Linked DNA regions of Pararhizobium sp. A13. The protein of the gene in region 1 interacts with the protein of each later gene in a pairwise test. Links are inferred from orthologs where the notes say so. Each region holds a gene or a part of one and is shown on either strand. Other genes may lie near its edges. The genes, in order: WI754_RS06620 and WI754_RS17660.

Region 1 (7,196 bases):
CTCGTAGCCCTTGCGGGCCTCGTTGACCTTCGCGCGCTCGGAAACTTCCGGCACCGCGACATCCCACCAGTGACCGCCCTCATCCGTGGTGATGAGCGGGTCTGTGTCGATAACGATAACCGTCGTGCGATCTGCGCCGGCGGTTTCCTTCAGCGCGATTTCCAGCTCGGCGATCGACGAAACCTTGCGCGTCACAGCGCCCATGGCAGCCGCGTGGGCGGCAAAATCGATGGCTGGCAGCGTGACGTGATGCGTGTCCCTCAACAGATTGTTGAAGTTCGCGCCGCCGGTGGCCATCTGCAGTCGGTTGATGCAGCCATAGCCGGCATTGTCGAGCAGCACGATGGTGATCTTGGCACCGAGCATGATCGAGGAGGCGATTTCTGAATTCAGCATCATGTAACTGCCGTCGCCGACCATGACGATGACGTCGCTATTCGGTTTGGCGAGCTTGACGCCGAGACCGCCGGCGACTTCATAACCCATGGTCGAAAAACCGTATTCCATGTGATAGCTGCCGGGGGAATCCGCCTGCCAGAGCTTGTGCAACTCGCCCGGCAGACCGCCGGCGGCGCAAACGAGCGTGGTATTCTCCGTTCGGGCGCGCTGGACGGCACCGATCACCTGCGCATCGGACGGCAGTGTAGCGTTGGTGGCCTCCATTGCCTTGTCCGCTGCCTTCAGCCACTCGGCCTTGCCGGCGGTCGCCTTCTTCGTCCAGGCCCCATCGGCCTTTTGCGAACCAAGCCCGGCGCTCAACGCCTCCAGCCCGACGCGGGCGTCGGATACCAGCGGCAGGCCCTCATGCTTGGCGGCGTCGAAGGCCTGTACGTTAAGGCCGATGATCTTCAGATCGTCATTTTTGAACAGCGACCAGGAGCCGGTGGTGAAATCCTGGAGGCGCGAACCGACCGCGAGAACAACATCGGCCTCTTCGGCAAGCTGGTTGGAGGCCGAGGTACCCGTGACGCCGACCGAACCCATGTTGAGCGGATGGCTATGTGGCAGCGAGGACTTGCCAGACTGGGTTTCGACGACGGGGATACCGTGCGTCTCGGCGAACGTTGCGAGCGCTTTGGCGGCTTCCGAATAGAGCACGCCGCCGCCGGCGATGATCACCGGCTTTTTGGCCGCCTTCAGCGCCGTGATCGCATGGGCCAGTTCATCGGCATCGGGGTGGAGGCGCCGGGTCGTCCAGACCTTCTCGTCGAAGAAGTTCTCCGGATAATCATAGGCTTCCGCCTGCACATCCTGGCAGAGCGCCAGCGTCACCGGGCCGCAATCGGCGGGGTCGGTCAACACCTGCATGGCGCGGCGCAGCGCCGGGATGATCTGTTCCGGACGGGTGATGCGATCGAAATAGCGCGAGACGGGACGGAAGCAGTCGTTCACAGTCATGGTGCCGTCGCCGAAATCCTCGATCTGCTGCAGAACCGGATCGGGGCGGCGATTGGCGAAGACGTCGCCGGGAAGGAAAAGAACGGGCAAGCGGTTGACGTGCGCGAGCGCCGCGGAAGTCACCATGTTCAGCGCACCGGGGCCGATCGACGTCGTGCACGCCATGAAGCGCCGGCGGAAGCTTGCCTTGGCAAAGGCGATCGCTGCATTCGCCATGCCCTGCTCGTTCTGGGCGCGATACGTCGGCAACGTGTCCTTGATGCCGTATAGCGCCTCGCCGATGCCCGCGACGTTACCGTGACCGAAAATGGCAAAGACACCGCCGAAGATCGGCAGTTTTTCGCCATCGATCACGGTCATCTGCCGCGTCAGGAACCGCGCCACGGCTTGCGCCATGGTCAGGCGGACTGTTTTCAGGCTCATTGTTTCCTCCTCGAACGAGGCCATCGCCTCGCATTAACTCCGCATACGAGGAGAGTTCTACCCCCCTCCGTCCCTTCGGGACATCTCCCCCTCGATGGCGGAGATCATAGTTTTCTCTCATCTGCGCTGTCGTCGGCAAAGCTAATCACCCTCTTTGAAGAGGAGATTACCGAAGGGACAGAGGGAGTGAGGGCCGTATCCTCGGCACTCACCGGGTTTTTCAAGCCGCTTTCGTCTCCGCCAAGCCGAGCCACAGATTGACCAGAGCCTCGAACTTGCCCGCCATGTCGGCGATCGCCTGCTCGTCGGTCATCTCGCCTGCGAGCCACGCCTTGCTGGCATCGGCAAAGATCGTGCGGCCAACGGCAAAGCCCTTGACCGTCTTGGAGGTGCGCGCAGCGGCAAAACCTTCCTTGAGCACATCATACGGCGCCTCCAGTCCGAGTAGAACGACGCCGCGGCAGAGGGGATCGCGCTTTTCGATGACCGCATCGATGGCGGCCCAGGCGGCGCGGCTTGCCTGCGGCTCCAGCTTCCACCAGTCGGGCTTCAGGCCGGCATCATAAAGCTCATTGAGGGCGCGGGGAATGGTCTGGTCGTCGAGTGTACCGTGCTTGCCGGCGATGATCTCGATCAGGATTTCGCGGCCGACTTTCCGCGCTGCCTCGAAGGCGGAACGCAGCTTGGCGATCTGGGCGGCCTTCATCTCGGCCGGATCGTCCGGATGGTAGAAGCTCAAGACCTTGATGCAGTGATCGACCGGCCAATCGATGAGCCGGCTACCGAGGTCCTGACTGAACTCGAACTGCAGCGGCCGCGAACCCGGAAGCTCGATCGGCTTGGCGATCCAGAAATCCTTGTTCTTGGCGGCGGCAAACAGGGCCTCGCGGCCGTATTTGTCATCGATGAGCATGCCGAAGCCGGGGCGGCCGTTGGCGATACGCTCGGCCGCCTTGACGGCCAGCACCTTGAAGGCCGGGATGCGGGCCAGCAGATCAGGATTGCCATCGGCAAGATCCTCGAGTTGGCTGCGGTGGTCAATGGCGAGCGCCATCAGCTGCGGGATCTCGCGGCGGCGGGTTGTTGCCCAATGGACGTGGTTGATCGCCTCGTCCTTGCGCAGCGCCTTTTCCTTGCTGCCGTTTTCGAGAAAAAACTGCAGCTCGGTCCAGGTCGGAATTTCCGGTGCGCAGAGCAGACGCGAGACAGCAAAGGCGCCGCAGGCATTGGCCCATGTGGCCGAGGTGGCATGCGGTTCGCCTTTCAGCCAACCGCGCAGGAAGCCGGACATGAAGGCGTCGCCGGCGCCGAGAACGTTGTAGACCTCGATCGGGAAGCCCTTGCCGACGATACCGTCTTCGAGATTATCCGAAATCGGACCATCGTAGACGATGCAGCCCATCGGCCCGCGCTTCAGCACGATCGTCGCCTTGGAATTGGCGCGGATGGTCTTGAGCGCCGCAAGCAGGTCGCTGTCACCCGATGCGATAAGCACTTCCTCCTCGGTGCCGACGATCAGGTCGCAATCGGCCAGCACCGTCTTCAGGTGAGCCGAGACCTTTTCCGAGGCGATATAGCGGTTGTCGCCCGCGTCATGGCCGGCAAGGCCCCAGAGATTCGGGCGATAGTCGATATCGAAGACGACCTTGGCGCCGCTTTCCTTGGCAATACGGATCGCCTTGCGTTGGGCGGCATCGGTGTGCGGCTTGGAGAAATGCGTGCCGGTGACCAGGATGGCACGGGCGGAGCGGATGAAATCTTCGGCCACATCGTCTTCGCACAGCGCATTGTCGGCGCAATTGTCGCGGTAGAACAGCAGCGGGAAGGAATGATCGCTTTCAACGGAGAGAATGGCGAGCGCGGTCAGCCGTTCGGGATCGGTCACAATGCCCTTGGTTTCCACGCCTTCGCGCTCGAGCTGCTCGCGGATGAAGCGGCCCATCTGCTCTTTGCCGACACGGGTCAGCAGCGCCGATTTCAGACCGAGACGCGCCGTACCGACGGAGATATTGGTGGGGCAGCCGCCGACGGACTTGGCGAAACTGGCGACGTCCTCCAGCCGCGTTCCGATCTGCTGGCCGTAAAGATCGACCGAGGCCCGGCCGATGGTGATGAGGTCAAGCGGCTTGTCTGCCTGCATCCTGTTGGTCTGGCTCACTGCTTCCTCCCGGCGGGGCGCTGGCGTCGCGCCGACATTCCTATTGTCAGTTGGATGATGGCTTTATGAAACATAAATTCTGGCGCTTAGTCAATATAGAATTTTCATTCTATTAGTGTTCCTGGGCATTCCGCCGCCGCTTTTCAGCGACAGCGACGGTCAGCGCCATGGCAAAGGCCATGCTGGCCGAAAGGGAACGGAATCCGGCATGATCGGCCTCGACCAGTTCGAACCAGACCTTGGACGATTCCGCCAGCGGCGAGAAGGCCGAGTCCGTCAGCGACACGACCGGCACCTTGCGGCCCGCAAGCGATTTTGCCTGATTGACGCTCTCGGACGCATAAGGGGAGAAACTGACGGCAAAGGCTGCGTCTTTCGGGCCGGCCATCGCCAGAATATCGTCATCGATACCGGCCGCCGTGCCAACCATCTGGTATTTCACCTTCAGTTTGCCGAAGGCATAGGCCATGTAGCCGGAGATCGGATAGGAGCGGCGCTTGGCGACAAGATAGATCGTCTCGGCTCCGGCGAGGATATTGACGGCGCGCTCGAAGGCTTCGGGCTCGACGGAGGTGGCGATATTGTCGAGCGATCGGTGGGCCGCGGCGACGAAGCCGTTGAAGATCGACCCGCTTTCGAGCTTGCTGTGATCGTTGGCGCTCAGTGCCTTGAGACGCTCGTCATAACCCGGTGTGCGTTCACGCAGGCGAGCCCGGAAAATCTGTTGCAGACTGGAAAACCCCTCAAAACCGAAATGCTGGGCGAAACGGACCAGGGTCGAGGGCTGAACATCGGCCGACGTGGCGATACTCGCAGCCGTGCCGAAGGCGATCTCATCCGGATGGTCCAGCGCGTAAGCCGCGACCTGGCGGAGACGCTTCGGCAATTGCGCCTTCCGCTCCAGGATCGTCGCCTTCAGGCCGTCGAAATCCTGCGGAACATCGATGCTGTTTTCCGTTTCGGCCATCGGCTGCGGTCTCTTCCTGCGTACGCTGTTTTCAAGACCTTACGTAAAGAATGGAGCGAAGAATAGAATATTCATTCCACCGTTCCAAGTTTTTTTGCACTTTCATCAACTGGCTCCGATGTGCACCCACTCATTGGTTTTCGCCGATTGGTAGGTGGCCGAAACGACCTTCTGGACCTCGTAGCCTTCCCGGAAATCGGTTCCGGGTCTGCCGCCAGTCGCGATCGCCTGCAGGAATTCATTCGCCTCGATGGCCTTCAGGTCGTTGAAGCCGATCTGGTGGCCGGGGGCGACGCAGAAGGCGCCGTAGGGCGGGTGCTCCGGGCCGGCCCAGATGGTGCGGTAACCACGGCTTCGGACGTCGTCGCCGGCGAACCAGACCTTGAGTTCGTTCATCCGCTCCTGCGTGAAGACGATGCTGCCCTTCGATCCGTAGATTTCGAAATCATGCTGCATCTTGCGGCCGGTGGCGCTCCAATTGGCCTCGAAACTGCCGGTCGCGCCGCCTTCGAAGCGCACGAAGGCGCGGGTGATGTCGTCCACCTCGACGGCGCGCATCTCACTCGAGCCGCGTGCGATGGGGCGTTCGGGCACCTGAATGATCGTCTCGGCCAATACCGAGGAGATGGGACCGACGAGATGGCGAAGGGACGCAATAATGTGGCTGCCAATGTCGGCAAGCGCGCCACCGCCGCTCTTCGGATCAAGCCGCCAGCTCCAGGGCGCGGACGCGTCCATCATGAAGTCCTCGGCATGGATGCCGCGCACCGAGCGGATTTCGCCGATCTCGCCGCTTTCGATCAGGTCCTTCGCCAGGAAGATCATCGGGTTCTTCAGATAATTGAACCCAACCTGCGTGACGACGCCGGCCTTTTCCGCCGCGGCAACCATTTCGGCGCATTCGGCAACGGTCGGTGCGAGCGGCTTTTCACAGTAGACATGTTTGCCGTGGGCGATCGCGGCCAGTGCCATCTCCTTGTGCAGCAGATTGGGCGTGGTGATGTCGATGATGTCGATAGCCGGGTCGCTCAGCAACTCGCGCCAGTCCGCGGTCGCGTTGCGGAAACCCAGATTGCGGCGTGCCTTTTCGGCGCCATCGAGCGAGACGTCGGCAACCGAAACCAGGTCAAGTTCAAACGGCAGGTCAAACACCCTTGCCGCGACCGTGAAGCCCAGCGCATGCGCCTTGCCCATGAAACCAGTGCCGATCAAGCCGACGCCGATCCTGCGTTTGCCACTCATCTGTCAATTCCTCCCAGCACTGCGTTGCGGCTTCGGGGCCAGATGAAATGTTTTTTACATTGCATGTCAATATGGAATTTTTGTTCGAATATTGCGAAAGCCCGTTCCAAGCGGAACAGAAACACCGGGGAAAAGGCGATAGATTGTGCAGGAAGATGTGGAAATGATCCTGTTCGTTAACGCATTTTTACCATGTTCGGCCGGATGATCGGCAAATATCATGGTTAACGAACCATCAAGGCGGGCCATCCCCGCAACCCGGAGTATCTTTTATGTGCCGTTGGGCAGCCTATCGCGGAGAGCCGCTTTATCTGGAAGAACTGGTGTCGTCCCCGGCGCATTCCCTGATCGAGCAATCCCACTGCGCCACCCGCGCCAAGACGGCCACCAACGGCGACGGCTTCGGCATCGCCTGGTACGGCGATCATCCGGAACCCGGCCGCTACCGCGACATCCTGCCCGCCTGGTCCGACTGCAACCTCAAAAGCATCGCCCGACAGATCCGCTCGCCGCTGTTTCTCGCCCATGTGCGGGCCGCAACCGGCGGCGGCACGCGGCGCGACAATTGCCATCCTTTCATCCACGGCCGCTGGTCCTTCATGCACAACGGCCAGATCGGCGATTTTGACCATCTGCGCCGGCCGATGGAGGCGATGCTCGACAACGATCTCTACGCTGCCCGCACCGGCTCCACCGACAGCGAGCTTCTGTTCCTGATGGCGCTGCAATTCGGCCTTGAGAGCGATCCGCTCGGCGCCATCGCGGAGACGCTGGCCTTCGTCGAGCGCCTGGCCGAGCATCTGGAGCGCAAGGTTCTCGTCCGCTTCACGGCTGCCCTTTCGGACGGCCATGATCTCTACGCCGTGCGCTACGCCTCCGACTGGAAGGCGCCGACGCTTTACGCCGCCCCGATGGGGCCGAGCGGCGGCTACTGCCTCGTGTCCGAACCGCTCAACGACGATGACAACGCCTGGGTGGAAATTCCGGACGGCACGGCGGTCATCGTTG
Region 2 (11,605 bases), 2.2 Mb from region 1 along the record:
GACCAGTATCGGCCGATCGTTAATGCGCACATAGCTGTACTGATAGTTCGGCACCTGCGAGATCACCACATCGCCCGGCAGAGTTGCCCCGACCACCACTTCGCCGTCATAGGGAGCCGTCTCCATGGGCGTGCGCTCGATATAGGTGATCACTTCGGGCGGCGGTACGATGGTTTCGCCGACCTTCCCGATCAATTCATCTCCCGGTGCGGGATCGGCAGGTCCGCCGATGCTGCCCGTCCCATCGTAGCTGACGACCGGGACACCAAGATCGACGCGGCGTTCCTGAAGGATAACCGGCGCGCCATTGTAGTCCACGGTCAGTTCCTGGGCGAAAACCCAGCCACGCATGCCGTTGACATCGATGCGGCACCAATTCTCGCCGTCGAGGCAGCCGTCAAGCACTGCCGAACTGCCGCGCGTCGCGACACCAACGGAAGGATATCCCGTGCCGGGCCCGGAATAGACCGTCAGGTCCGTCGCCGTCGTCGCCATCATGGCAGCTTGCGCGAGCCCTGCGCCTGAGAGCAGCATGGCACCGACGAGCAAGGGCTTTGAAATCCACCGCATGTTTTTTCTCCTGTGAATGGTGAATCCCAAACGCCTGACCCCGCGCAAGGTTCCGTGGATGCAGTTTTCCGCATCCGAGCGCACTCTCTTCAGGGCATCAACGGCCGCAAGGCCCGCACGGCAAACGAGGATTGCCGCACGGGCCTCTAGTCGTCTTCTTCCACATAGGGTGGCGGCGACTTGTGGAGGCTCGGCCTCGGGGAAAGACAAAACCTCCCGCCGATCGAAGCGGGGGCCTTTCCGATCGACTGGATGAATTTTAGACACATTAAATATATCGACAATACCCAAGCAAATCATCATCATGACTGTTCGCAGGCAAACGACTCTCGGCGTGGCGCACCTCACTGCTACGCCTCCTGGCTGGGACAAAGGTACAACCGGTATTGCTACCATTCATAGGGCGCAGGGCTGGTCGGACATAGGATATAACGAGATCATCTATCCGGATGGCCGCACCGAAATAGGGCACAAGTTGTCACAGGTTCGGCCACGAACCACTTTCTGACCGCTCTCCCGTATGGGATCATCCAAGCATCACCGCCCTGCCTCACATCTCCGCTCCGACGAACCGGGAATCTGCCGCTCGGATCGTTGCTGAGAATATCCGAGTCTACAGATCAACGGGCTTGCTGCCGCGCAGAATTGATGCCGAGAGCGCCTATCGAGGCTGTCCGGCCCAGCGCTATCACGGCAACGGCGATACCGCCTCAACCGGTGCGTCGACATCGACAACCAGGCGTGTTTCAGCACCTGCCGTCAATTGGCGAGATGTTTTGTGTGGGTTTCTTTGCGCCGAGAGGACGAACACTTGACATGGCCGCCACAGAGTAACAACTTCCGGTACCACACGGCGCCAATCGAGTGGTAATCCTTGCTCAAGCATTGGCTCATATTCTGCCTAGAACCATGCCACCGGCCGAAGGAGGAAAGCATATGCGTGCCCTGGTTCTGACATTTGTTCGTCTCGGACCCGCTTTGGTCTATGCCGTGGGTGCAATATTTGCCGTCAGTATAGTCCTGCTTGCGGTGTATCCATCGAGCGCGCTTGCTTGGGCACTGTACCTGACGACACTACCGGTGTTGCGCCTACCGGCGTTTGTGTTGCTTGGCATCTCAGGGGTCGAAGTGTGGCACCTTATCGCCGCGCTGGGGTCCCTCGCAGCCTGTGGTGTGTATCTCGCATTGCTCCCGAAACGGCTTCCTAGGACGCGCTTCGTTCATGCCCATGTTGCGCTGCTTGTGCTGATCCTTGCCAACACCGGCGCAAACCGCCCTGAGGCAAGTGGCCTTGGACCGTCTCTGCCGGGGAGTAGCTACTGGTCGCTTCCGATCCCGACAACACTGCTCGGGACCGCTCTGATAATCTTGGCCGCTCTCGCCTGCTTGTCCTCTCATGCCGAGATCATACGCCGCGTCCGCTCCAGGCGAGTTTACTAATTTATACAGTTGCCGTTGATATTCACTGCAACCGTGCCAAGATGGCCTCCGAACAATCCTGGGGAGGCACCAATGAACAGTCGATATTTGGCTGTTGCTGACATCGCCGGCAGGGTCTGCATCTGTCTCTACTTCATTCCGGCGCTGATAACCCGGGTGATTTTCATTCAGCAGACTTTCGCGCGCGCCGATCTGACGTCTATCGACGTAGTGACTGCAGCAGCCAGTTTTGCGTCCGTGCTGTTCCTTGGAATGATCTGTGTCGTTACAATTACCCGCCTCCCTCCGCTCCGCTCGGCTGAAAGCACGGAGGGCTACATCACAGCAATGGCGGGCACCTTCCTTTTGGTCGTCGTCGCCGGGTATTTGCCGCCCGTTGAAATGTCCATTGCTACTCGCTCGTTAGGCTTGGCTTTGACCATCATCGGACTTCTTGCCTCGGTCTATGTGCTGTTTTTTCTGGGCCGCGCCTTCAGCATCATGCCTGAAGCGCGAACACTGGTCGCCAGCGGCCCCTACTCCATCGTGCGTCACCCGCTCTATCTCACCGAGGAAATCGCGGTGATCGGGCTCATCACCATGAACCTGTCGATCTGGTCGGTGTCACTTGGCGTCATCCACTGGCTGATCCAACTGCGACGCATGGTTAACGAGGAACGGGTGTTGCGGGCAACTTTCCCCGATTACGACTCCTATGCGCAAGCAGTGCCTCGAATCATGCCGTTTACGAACGCGGGAAAGCTGCGGTCGGCGGCGTGACGGCGGAGGCTGATGCGTAGCGCGCAACGCCCTCAGTGAGCGAACATCGTCCGTCGTAGCATCCGCTTGCCGACGCCCGTCTTTGCAGGCCTGTCCATCATCGAATATGGAAGATGATGCGGAGGGTTCCCCGTTTCGATCGTGCTCGGTGCATACCCCTAACCTTCGCGCTGTTCCGGCGCGAGGAGATCGGCGTGATGCGCGCGCGCGACGTCTGGATGCGAACGGAGCCGGCTTTTCAGGTGGTTCTGGCCGACTTCACGGAAGATCGGGTTCAGCGGATCGACCGTGATGCCGCGCTGCGACCCGCGCAACTCTTCGGGCAGATCGATGACCGGAATCGAGGCGTCATATCGGGCACCGAGGAAGAAGGCGACCGAGAAGCGCTCGGCACCCGCCGGCGGCGCAACCACGCCGTGTACGTCTGCCCGCACAAAGCCGTTTGTGGCGAGTTCAAGCAGTTCGCCGGTATTGATGATGAACGTGCCTGGAACCGGCGGCGCCTCGATCCACACCCCCTCCTCCGTACGCACCCTGAGGCCTGGCGTCACATCCTGAAGCAGCACGGTCACGAAGCCACCATCCTTGTGTGCCCCGACGCCCTGATCGGTCTCTGCCACGTCGCGGCCCGGATAGCGGATGATCTTCAGCAATTGCGACGGCTGCGGCTCATAGATCGGCGCAAAAACGTCCTCCGGCTGGCCGAGCGCCACGGCAATCGCCTTCAGCACATCGATACCGATGCGGGTGACCTCCGCCTGATAGGCAAGCAGCAGCGGCTTCAGCTCCGGCAGCGCCGACGGCCACTGGTTCGGGCCGAGAAGACGGTGCCAGGCCGGCGTATCCGGGCCGATTGCAACTGCCTCGCCCTCGGTGTTGACGTCGAGCTGCTCGCGCCAGTCCTGTTCGCCACGCGTCCGCTCCAGGCCCGCCCGATTATAGCCGCGGAAATGCGGCGACTTCACCATTTCGATCTCGATCTTCTGCTCGAGCGGCAGCGCGAAGAAGCGCTTGGCGGTCGCGACGACATCGGCGATCAACTTGGTATCGACGCCATGTCCCGTCAGGTAGAAAAAACCATGGTCATGCAGCGTCTTGCGCAGTTCGGCGATGAATGCGTCCCGCTCTGAGGCCGTTCCATGGAAGCGCGAAAAGTCGAGCGTAGGCAGGTGTGTCTGGACTGGATGGGAATGGAGGGTCATCTGGCTGTCTCATCGGTTGAATGAACGGAATTTGGGCCACTATGGCGCAGCCCGTTTGTACATCGGTCACGTGCTGCCGCGGCCGCGGGCGACCCGGTGGTTGACACTGCGGGCTGCCCAATCACCAGCCATCTGGATCGATTGAACGATGGCGACCAGAGTGACGACCACCGCCACCATGACCTCCGGCATGAAACGCTGATAGCCAAAGCGGATGCCGAGATCGCCAAGGCCACCCCCGCCGACCGTGCCGGCCATGGCAGAATAGCCGATCAGGCTGACAAGCGTGACCGTCTGGCCGGCGACGATGCCTGGCAAAGCTTCCGGCAGGAGAACCTTGCAAATGATCTGCAACGGCGTCGCCCCCATGCTTTCCGCCGCCTCTATCAGTGTCTGATCGACCTCCCGCATCGCCGTTTCGGCAAGACGGGCATAAAGAGGGATAATCGCGACGGTGAGGGGCACGATGGCTGCGAACGTGCCGACCGTCGTTCCAGCGACAAGGCGTGTAAAAGGAATGATCGCCACCATCAGGATGATGAAGGGCGTCGAGCGCACCAGATTGACCACCGTGCCGGCGATGCGGTTAAAAACGGGGCGCTCCAGAAACTGGCCCGGCGCCGTCACCACCAGCAGAATGCCGAGCGGCAGACCGACGAGCGTCGACAACAACGCAGCAACCGCCACCATGGTGACGGTCTGCCGCAGCGAATCAAGAAGGAGACCGGCGAGCGCCGGCGGCAGCAGGTCGAACAGCATGTCCGATGACCTCTCCGTAGAGTCCGAGGGATGAAAGATAGGCAAGCACCCGATCGATGACGGGGGCGCCGCCTTCAGCGATCAGGGTCAGGATGCCGAGCGGACGGTCATCGATATAGTCGATGCGACCATGCAGGATGTTCGGCCGGATGTGGAACTTTTCGACGAGCGCTGCCACGACCGGATCATGGGCAGCTTCACCGGTGAAGACGATGCGCAAGACCGGGTCGGACTCCGCGACCGGCGACGGCAGCAGGCGCTGCTGTACCTGCGGCGGCAGATCCTGGGCGACGATGCTCGACAGAAAGGAACGGGCGACGGCGGATTTGGGAAAGGCGAAGACGTCGAAAGTCGGACCGGTCTCAATGCGCTTTCCACCTTCAAGCACGGTCACGTGGCTTGCGATCTGGCGCACGACGTCCATTTCGTGGGTGATCAGCACGATCGTCAGGCCAAGCCGCCGGTTGATGTCCTTGAGGAGTGCCAGAATCTGTTCGGTCGTCTCCGGATCGAGCGCCGACGTCGCTTCGTCTGAGAGCAGCACCTTGGGATCAAGCGCCAGCGCACGGGCAATGCCGACGCGCTGCTTTTGACCACCGGAAAGCTCCGAAGGATAGGCGTCAGCCTTTTGCGAAAGCCCGACCAGGTCGAGAAGAGCTGGAATACGGCGACGAATTTCGTCCTTCGGCACCCCGGCGATCTCGAGCGGCAGCGCGATGTTGCCGGCAGCCGTGCGCGAGGACAAAAGGCTGAAATGCTGGAAGATCATGGCAATGTCGCGTCGCGCGGTCCGCAGGCTTGCGCCAGACAGCCGGCTGATCTCCAGTCCGGAGACCACGACCTTGCCCGATGTCGGCTGAACGAGGCCGTTGAGGCAGCGCACCAGCGTGCTCTTGCCGGCCCCGGAGCGCCCGATAATGCCGTGTATGTCGCCCTCTCCGATCGTGAGGTTGACCCGATCGAGAACCGGGCCGGTTTTCACGTCGTAGACCTTGGTCAGGTCATCGATCCGGATCAACGGTTCCGCCGACGCGGGCGCGTTGGCCACGCCATCGGCAAGGACGGCATCCGTTTCGGCTGGAAGGGGCAAGTGGCGAACGGTTGCTGTCACGGCCTTACCAACCCGCGATGACGTTGCCCTCGAACGTCTTTTCGACGAAGGCCTTCACTTCCGGCGATTTGTAGGCCTCGACAAGGGTCTTGACCCAAGGCGCATCCTTGTTCTTTTCGGCAACTCCGATCAGGCAGAAATAATCCGACAGCTGATCCTCGACCAGGATGGCGTCACGGTTCGGCTTCAGGCCGGCAGACAGCGCGAAATGCGAGGTAATGACCGAAAAATCGACATCCTCCAGAGATCGCGGCAGTTGAGCGGTTTCCAGCGGGATGATCTTGATGTTCTTCGGATTGTCGATGATGTCCAGCTCGGTGGCGTTGAAGGTGAGGCCGGGCGTGAGCTTGATCAGGCCGCCGGCTTCGAGCAGCTTGAGTGCACGGCCGAGGTTGCTTGGATCGTTGGGGATGGTGACCTGCGCGCCGTCGGGAAGCTCGGCAAGGGATTTCACCTTCCGCGAATAGCCGGCCATGGGCAGGAGCACCGTCTTGCTGCCGACGGCAGCAACTGCGAGGCCGCGATCCTTGTTCTGCTGGTTGAGGTAGGGCGTGTGCTGGAAGCCGTTGGCATCGAGGTCGCCGTCGTCGGTTGCCGGATCGATCAGCGCGCCATCCGAAAATTCGACGACCTCGACATCGAGGCCCTTTGCCTTGGCGACGGGCACGAGTGCTTCGGCGATCTGGGCGTGCGGCCCAGCAGTGACCCCAAAGCGGATCGTTTCGGCCGAGGCAGAGCCTGCGAAAAGAAGGCCCAGGGCAGTCAGGGCAGTGAGAACGGTGGATGAACGGCGCATGAAATATCCTTCAGGAGTGTGCGGTTGGATGATCGGCGGGGTCGGGCAGAACCTTCCCCGGATTGAGAATGCCGTGCGGATCGAAAGCCGCCTTTAGCCGGCGCATCAGGGCAACGGCTTCCCGGCCGTGTTCAAGCTCCTGATAGGCGCGCTTGCCGAGGCCGACCCCGTGTTCGCCGCTGGCGGTGCCGCCGGCTTCAAGCGCACACAGCACGATGCGGTCCGCGAGACGGTGAACCTCGTCCACCTCGCCCGGCAAATGCATGAAGACACAATGGAAATTGCCGTCGCCGACATGGCCGACGATATATGCCGTAAGCCCGCTGCGATCCACGTCTGCGCGGGTTTCGAGGATAACCTCGGCAAGCCGCGAGATCGGCACACAGACATCGCTCGGCCAGGAGTGCGCGCCAGGACGCTCCGCCTTCGCCCAGGACAGTGCCACACGGCGGATCTCCCAGAGCTGTTGCGCCGCGGCGCGATCACGAGCCCAGACAAGTGCCGTCCCACCGTGCTCGGCAACGATGGCAGCAATCGTCGCAGACAGAGAGCCGATCTCTTCGGCCTGGCCGTGAAACTCGAAAAACAGTGTCGGCAGTGGCGCCAGCGACAGCGCACCGCGACGGTTGATGACCGCGACCAGCGGTTCGTCCAATAGCTCGACGCGGCCGATCACAAGCCCGAGACGCTTGATATCCGTCACGGCGGCGACGGCGCCGGCCAGGGTCGCAAATCCGGCATGGGCTGAGAGCGCCTCGGGTACCGGATGCAGCCGCAGTATCGCCTCTGTGACAATCCCGAGTGTCCCCTCGGATCCGACGAGCAACCGGGTGAGGTCATAGCCGGAAGAGGACTTTCGGGCCAGCGATCCGGTCCGGACGATCTTTCCATCTGCGGTGACAACCGTGAGGCCGAGCACGTTCTCGCGCATGGTGCCGAATCGAACGGCATTCGTGCCGCTGGCACCGGTCGCCACCATGCCGCCGATCGAAGCATCGGCACCGGGATCGACGGGGAAGAACAGACCGGTTTCCCGCAATGCATGATTGAGCGCGAGCCTGCGCACACCGGCGCCGACGCGCACGATCATGTCGTCGGGGCGAATTTCCAGCACGCCGTCAAGGCGCGACGTGTCCAGCGATATGCCGCCATGAACGGGGATCGCGCCGCCTTCAAGGCCGGAACCCGCGCCGAACGGCACAACGGGGACGGTGTAGCGGGCGGCGATGAGGACTAGGTCGGCAACGTCCTGCGTGGTTTCCGCAAAGACGACGACATCCGGCGATACGGCCGCATGATGGCTCTCGTCGCGGGCATGGAGGTCGCGCACAGAAGCCCCGGTGACGACGTTCTCGCCAAAGCGCTCCTTCAGCGCCACAAGGGCAGCGGCAAGGCCGGACGAGGTGACATGCGTGCTCACGAAGCAGCCTTCCAGCTCTGGCCTTCGCGCCAGCGGGCGAGCCGGGCGACCGCCTCCTCCAGGGTTTCGAAGGTCTTGGCAAAGCAGAAGCGGACATGACTGGTTACGTCGCGCGCGCCGTAGAACGAGGACACCGGAACCGGCGTCACGCCAGCCTCCAGCGTGAGACGGCTGCTGAAGGCGAGGTCATCCTTCTCGGGGTCGAAAGCGCCGATATCCGCGACTGCGAAATAGGTGGACCAGACATCGGAGACATGGAAGCCCGCGCGGCGCAAACCGCCAACGAGCACATCGCGCCGGGCTGCGAGGTCGCGGCGCAGACCTTCGAAGTAGCTGTCTGGCAAATTGAGGCCGACGGCGACGGCGGCCTGCAAGGCCGGCGGCGTGGTGAAGGTAACATATTGATGGGCGCGCGAAATAGGCCCGAGGAGATCCGGCGCGGCGGTTACGTAGCCCACTTTCCAGCCGGTTACCGAAAAGGTCTTTCCGGCGGAACCGATCCGCACGACACGATCATGGATTTCTGGCAGCGACAGGAAGGATGTGAAGGAATTGCCGTCGAAGACGAGATGCTCGTAAACCTCGTCTGCAACGATCACGAGGTCATGGCGACGCACCAGCGCCGCGAGAAACGCCAGTTCTGCAGCGTCGAAAATCTTGCCAATCGGGTTCATCGGATTGTTGACCACGATCATTCTCGTCCGCGGCGTGATCGCCATCTGCAGTTCGTCGCGCGGCAGCTGCCATTCCGGCGGCGCAAGCCGCACCGGAACGGGAACCCCGCCGGCCCGGCGAATGAGGGCGCCGTAGGCATCGTAGACAGGTTCTAGCACGATGACCTCATCGCCTGCGTTCAAGAGCGCGAGGAAAGTGTCGGTGAGCGCCTCGGTCGCGCCTGAGGTCACCAGAACTTCGCGCTCCCAGTCGACCTCGAGGCCGAGAAAGCGCCGCGCATTGTCGGCAACGGCACGACGCAGCGACGGCAGCCCCATCATCGGCGGATACTGGTGCGGTCCATCGCGAAGCGCCTGAATGGCCGCCTCGATCAGCTCCGGTGGTTCAAGCCCTTCCGGAAAACCCTGACCGAGATTGATCGAACCCGTCTCGGCGGCGAGACGCGACATGGACTCAAAAACAGACGTGCCCGGCGCACCAAGGACAGAATTGACCAAAACCACACCTTTCTTGCATCGAAGTCGCTCATCGAAACTGAAGCTTATTAGCTATAAAATCGACGTACAAAGTATATTATTATTGATCGACGATCCTTCTGCGAAATGATTTTCTGGATGCAGGAGCCGCATCGTGAATACCACTTCGGCACCCCGAACTTCGTAGCCTTGCCGGCCTCGAAACGCGTTTCAGCAATAGCGGCCGAGCTCATTGAGGCGATCAAGCCGCCGTTAAAGTGGTATCAAGCAATTTCAACAAACTACGTTTGGCTGCCTCGAAACCCGGTGAGGCCAGATCGCGCGATTTCGGCATATCAACTGCCAATTCCTTGTAGATGCGACCTGGCCAAGGTTGCATGACAATCAGGCGGTCAGCCAGTATCAGTGCCTCGTCGATGTCGTGGGTTACCAGAACGAGCGTGGGTTTGGCCTCCGCCCAGATGTCAAGAAGATGCTTCTGCAGGTCGGCGCGGGTGAAGGCATCCAGAGCGGAGAAGGGCTCATCGAGGAGAAGAACCCCCGGCTGCGTAACAAGCGCACGCGCTATGGCAACGCGTTGTGCCTGCCCGCCTGACAGTTCCTTTGGCCACCGGTCGGCAAGGTCAGCCAAACCGACTGTCTTCAGGCTCTTTGCAACCCGCCGGCGGCGCTCATCCGCGTCGATATCGGCAAGGCCGAAACCGACATTGTCCGACACCGTGAGCCACGGCAGAAGTCGAGGCTCCTGGAAGATCAGATTTATCAAAGGGTGCGGGCTGGAAATCGTCTCCCGGTCGAGCGAAACCGACCCGGCGCTCGGCGTGTCAAGTCCGCTGATCAGCCGCAGGAGCGTGCTCTTGCCGCAACCCGACCCACCAATGACCGCGGTTATTTGTCCCGGCTGGATGTCGATTGACACCCGGTCGAGGGCATGGACCCCATTTGGATAGACCTTCGTGACGTTGCGCAATGACAGCATCTCAACCCTCCCGCCGGAAATTGTCCTGCCAGCGCACCAGTGGCGCCGTGGCGGCGACAAGCAGACTGTCAGTCGCCTTGCCAATGAGCGCAAAGGTGATGATCGCCGCGATGATCTGATCCGGCTTGCCAAGCTGCTGGCCATCGACCAACAGGTAGCCCAGCCCCTCGGAAGCGCCCATGAACTCCGCCGCGACGACGAACATCCAGCCGAGACCCAGCCCCGACCGCAGTGACAGGATGTAGGACGGCAGGATTGACGGCAGCAGGATTCGCCGGACGAGCGCAAAACCCGAGAGGCGGAATATGCGTCCGACTTCGACAATCTTGCGGTCGACGGACTGCAGCGCGCCGCAGACGCCGAGATAGACCGGAAAGAAAACGCCGACGGCAATGAGCATGACCTTCGACGTTTCGAAGATGCCGAACCACAGGATGAAGAGCGGAACCCAGGCGATCGACGGGATCGCGCGAAGCGCCTGGATGGTGGGATCAAGCAGACGGCGTGCCGGACCGAAATAACCGGTCGCAGCTCCCGCGATCGTTCCGGCAACCGTGCCCAGACCGAAGCCGAGGATCACCCGCAATGTCGTGATCGAGATATGGCTGAGCAAGTCGCCAGATAGCAGAAGACCCCACAGCGTTGCCATGACGCGGGATGGTGGCGGCATCAGCCGCCCGGTGAAAAGGCCAGACGCGATCGAAGCCTCCCAGATAAGCAGAACCGCCACCGGTACGGCCCATGCGACCGCGACACGTGCGCCGGCCGCCGATATCCAAGATGCCGCAGGGGCCTGCGGCATCGGGATCACAAGGGGACGGGCTGTTTCTGCTGTATCCGTCATGAAAACGCGAACCTCACTGGCTCTGGCCGACTGCAAAGCGCTCGTCGATCAGTTCGGCCGTGACCGCATCGATGTTCACATCGGCCGGCAGAACGCCAGCGCTCTGGAGCGCCTTGCCGGCGGCGGCGATCGTCTCGCGCTGCAGAGCACCGATCGTTAGCTGGGTCAGGTCAGTGCGCTCCAGTTGCTTGGCGATCACGTTTTCCGGCAGCTTTGCGGCTTCGACCAGCACGGCCTTCAGCGCGGCCGGATCGGCAACCGCGTCCTGCCGGGCCTGCTCGTAGGCCGCGATGACGCGCTTGACGATATCCGGATGCTCGGCGGCGAAAGTCTCGCTGGTATTCAGAACGCCCCACGTGTTGTTTTCGGGCTTGCGGTAAAACAATGCGGCATTTTCCTCGACCTCGGCCGACGCCATCAGCGGATCAAGGCCGGCCCAGGCATCGACGTCGCCACGCAGCAGAGCAAGTTTGCCGTCCGCGTGCTGCAGCAGCACCAGCTTGACATCAGTTTCCGAGAGACCGGCATCCGCCAGTGCGCGCACGAGAAAGATATGCGGGTCGGTACCGCGCGT

Evidence for each region.
Region 2: the proteins of WI754_RS06620 (region 1) and WI754_RS17660 interact in binary tests that used the Escherichia coli proteins (3 or more experiments, as listed by UniProt). The link is inferred for Pararhizobium sp. A13 from one-to-one orthologs.

What each region holds. Positions count from the first base shown.
Region 1 is NZ_CP149510.1:1,375,924-1,383,119, reverse strand. Bases 4,121-6,947 are described here. They hold WI754_RS06620 (Gfo/Idh/MocA family oxidoreductase), read right to left. Parts: upstream 6,189-6,947; coding sequence 5,052-6,188; downstream 4,121-5,051. Other genes in these bases: WI754_RS06615 (class II glutamine amidotransferase), read left to right, coding at 6,461-6,947; WI754_RS06625 (MurR/RpiR family transcriptional regulator), read right to left, coding at 4,121-4,946. Outside these bases: iolD (3D-(3,5/4)-trihydroxycyclohexane-1,2-dione acylhydrolase (decyclizing)), read right to left, coding at 1-1,821; iolC (5-dehydro-2-deoxygluconokinase), read right to left, coding at 2,042-3,961; more of WI754_RS06625, read right to left, coding at 4,092-4,120; more of WI754_RS06615, read left to right, coding at 6,948-7,196. UniProt on the Escherichia coli protein: Hydratase involved in the degradation of sialic acids. Catalyzes the reversible conversion of the dehydrated form of N-acetylneuraminate (Neu5Ac), 2,7-anhydro-N-acetylneuraminate (2,7-AN), to Neu5Ac.
Region 2 is NZ_CP149510.1:3,585,652-3,597,256, forward strand. The notes cover bases 3,717-6,680. They hold WI754_RS17660 (methionine ABC transporter ATP-binding protein), read right to left. Parts: upstream 5,749-6,680; coding sequence 4,684-5,748; downstream 3,717-4,683. Other genes in these bases: WI754_RS17650 (2-oxoglutarate and iron-dependent oxygenase domain-containing protein), read right to left, coding at 3,717-3,971; WI754_RS17655 (methionine ABC transporter permease), read right to left, coding at 4,038-4,730; WI754_RS17665 (MetQ/NlpA family ABC transporter substrate-binding protein), read right to left, coding at 5,846-6,637; WI754_RS17670 (FAD-linked oxidase C-terminal domain-containing protein), read right to left, coding at 6,648-6,680. Also shown: WI754_RS17635 (DUF1236 domain-containing protein), read right to left, coding at 1-570; WI754_RS17645 (isoprenylcysteine carboxylmethyltransferase family protein), read left to right, coding at 2,083-2,769; more of WI754_RS17650, read right to left, coding at 2,928-3,716; more of WI754_RS17670, read right to left, coding at 6,681-8,057; WI754_RS17675 (aminotransferase), read right to left, coding at 8,054-9,229; WI754_RS17680 (ABC transporter ATP-binding protein), read right to left, coding at 9,450-10,187; WI754_RS17685 (ABC transporter permease), read right to left, coding at 10,189-10,989; WI754_RS17690 (aliphatic sulfonate ABC transporter substrate-binding protein), read right to left, coding at 11,045-11,605. UniProt on the Escherichia coli protein: Part of the ABC transporter complex MetNIQ involved in methionine import. Responsible for energy coupling to the transport system. It has also been shown to be involved in formyl-L-methionine transport.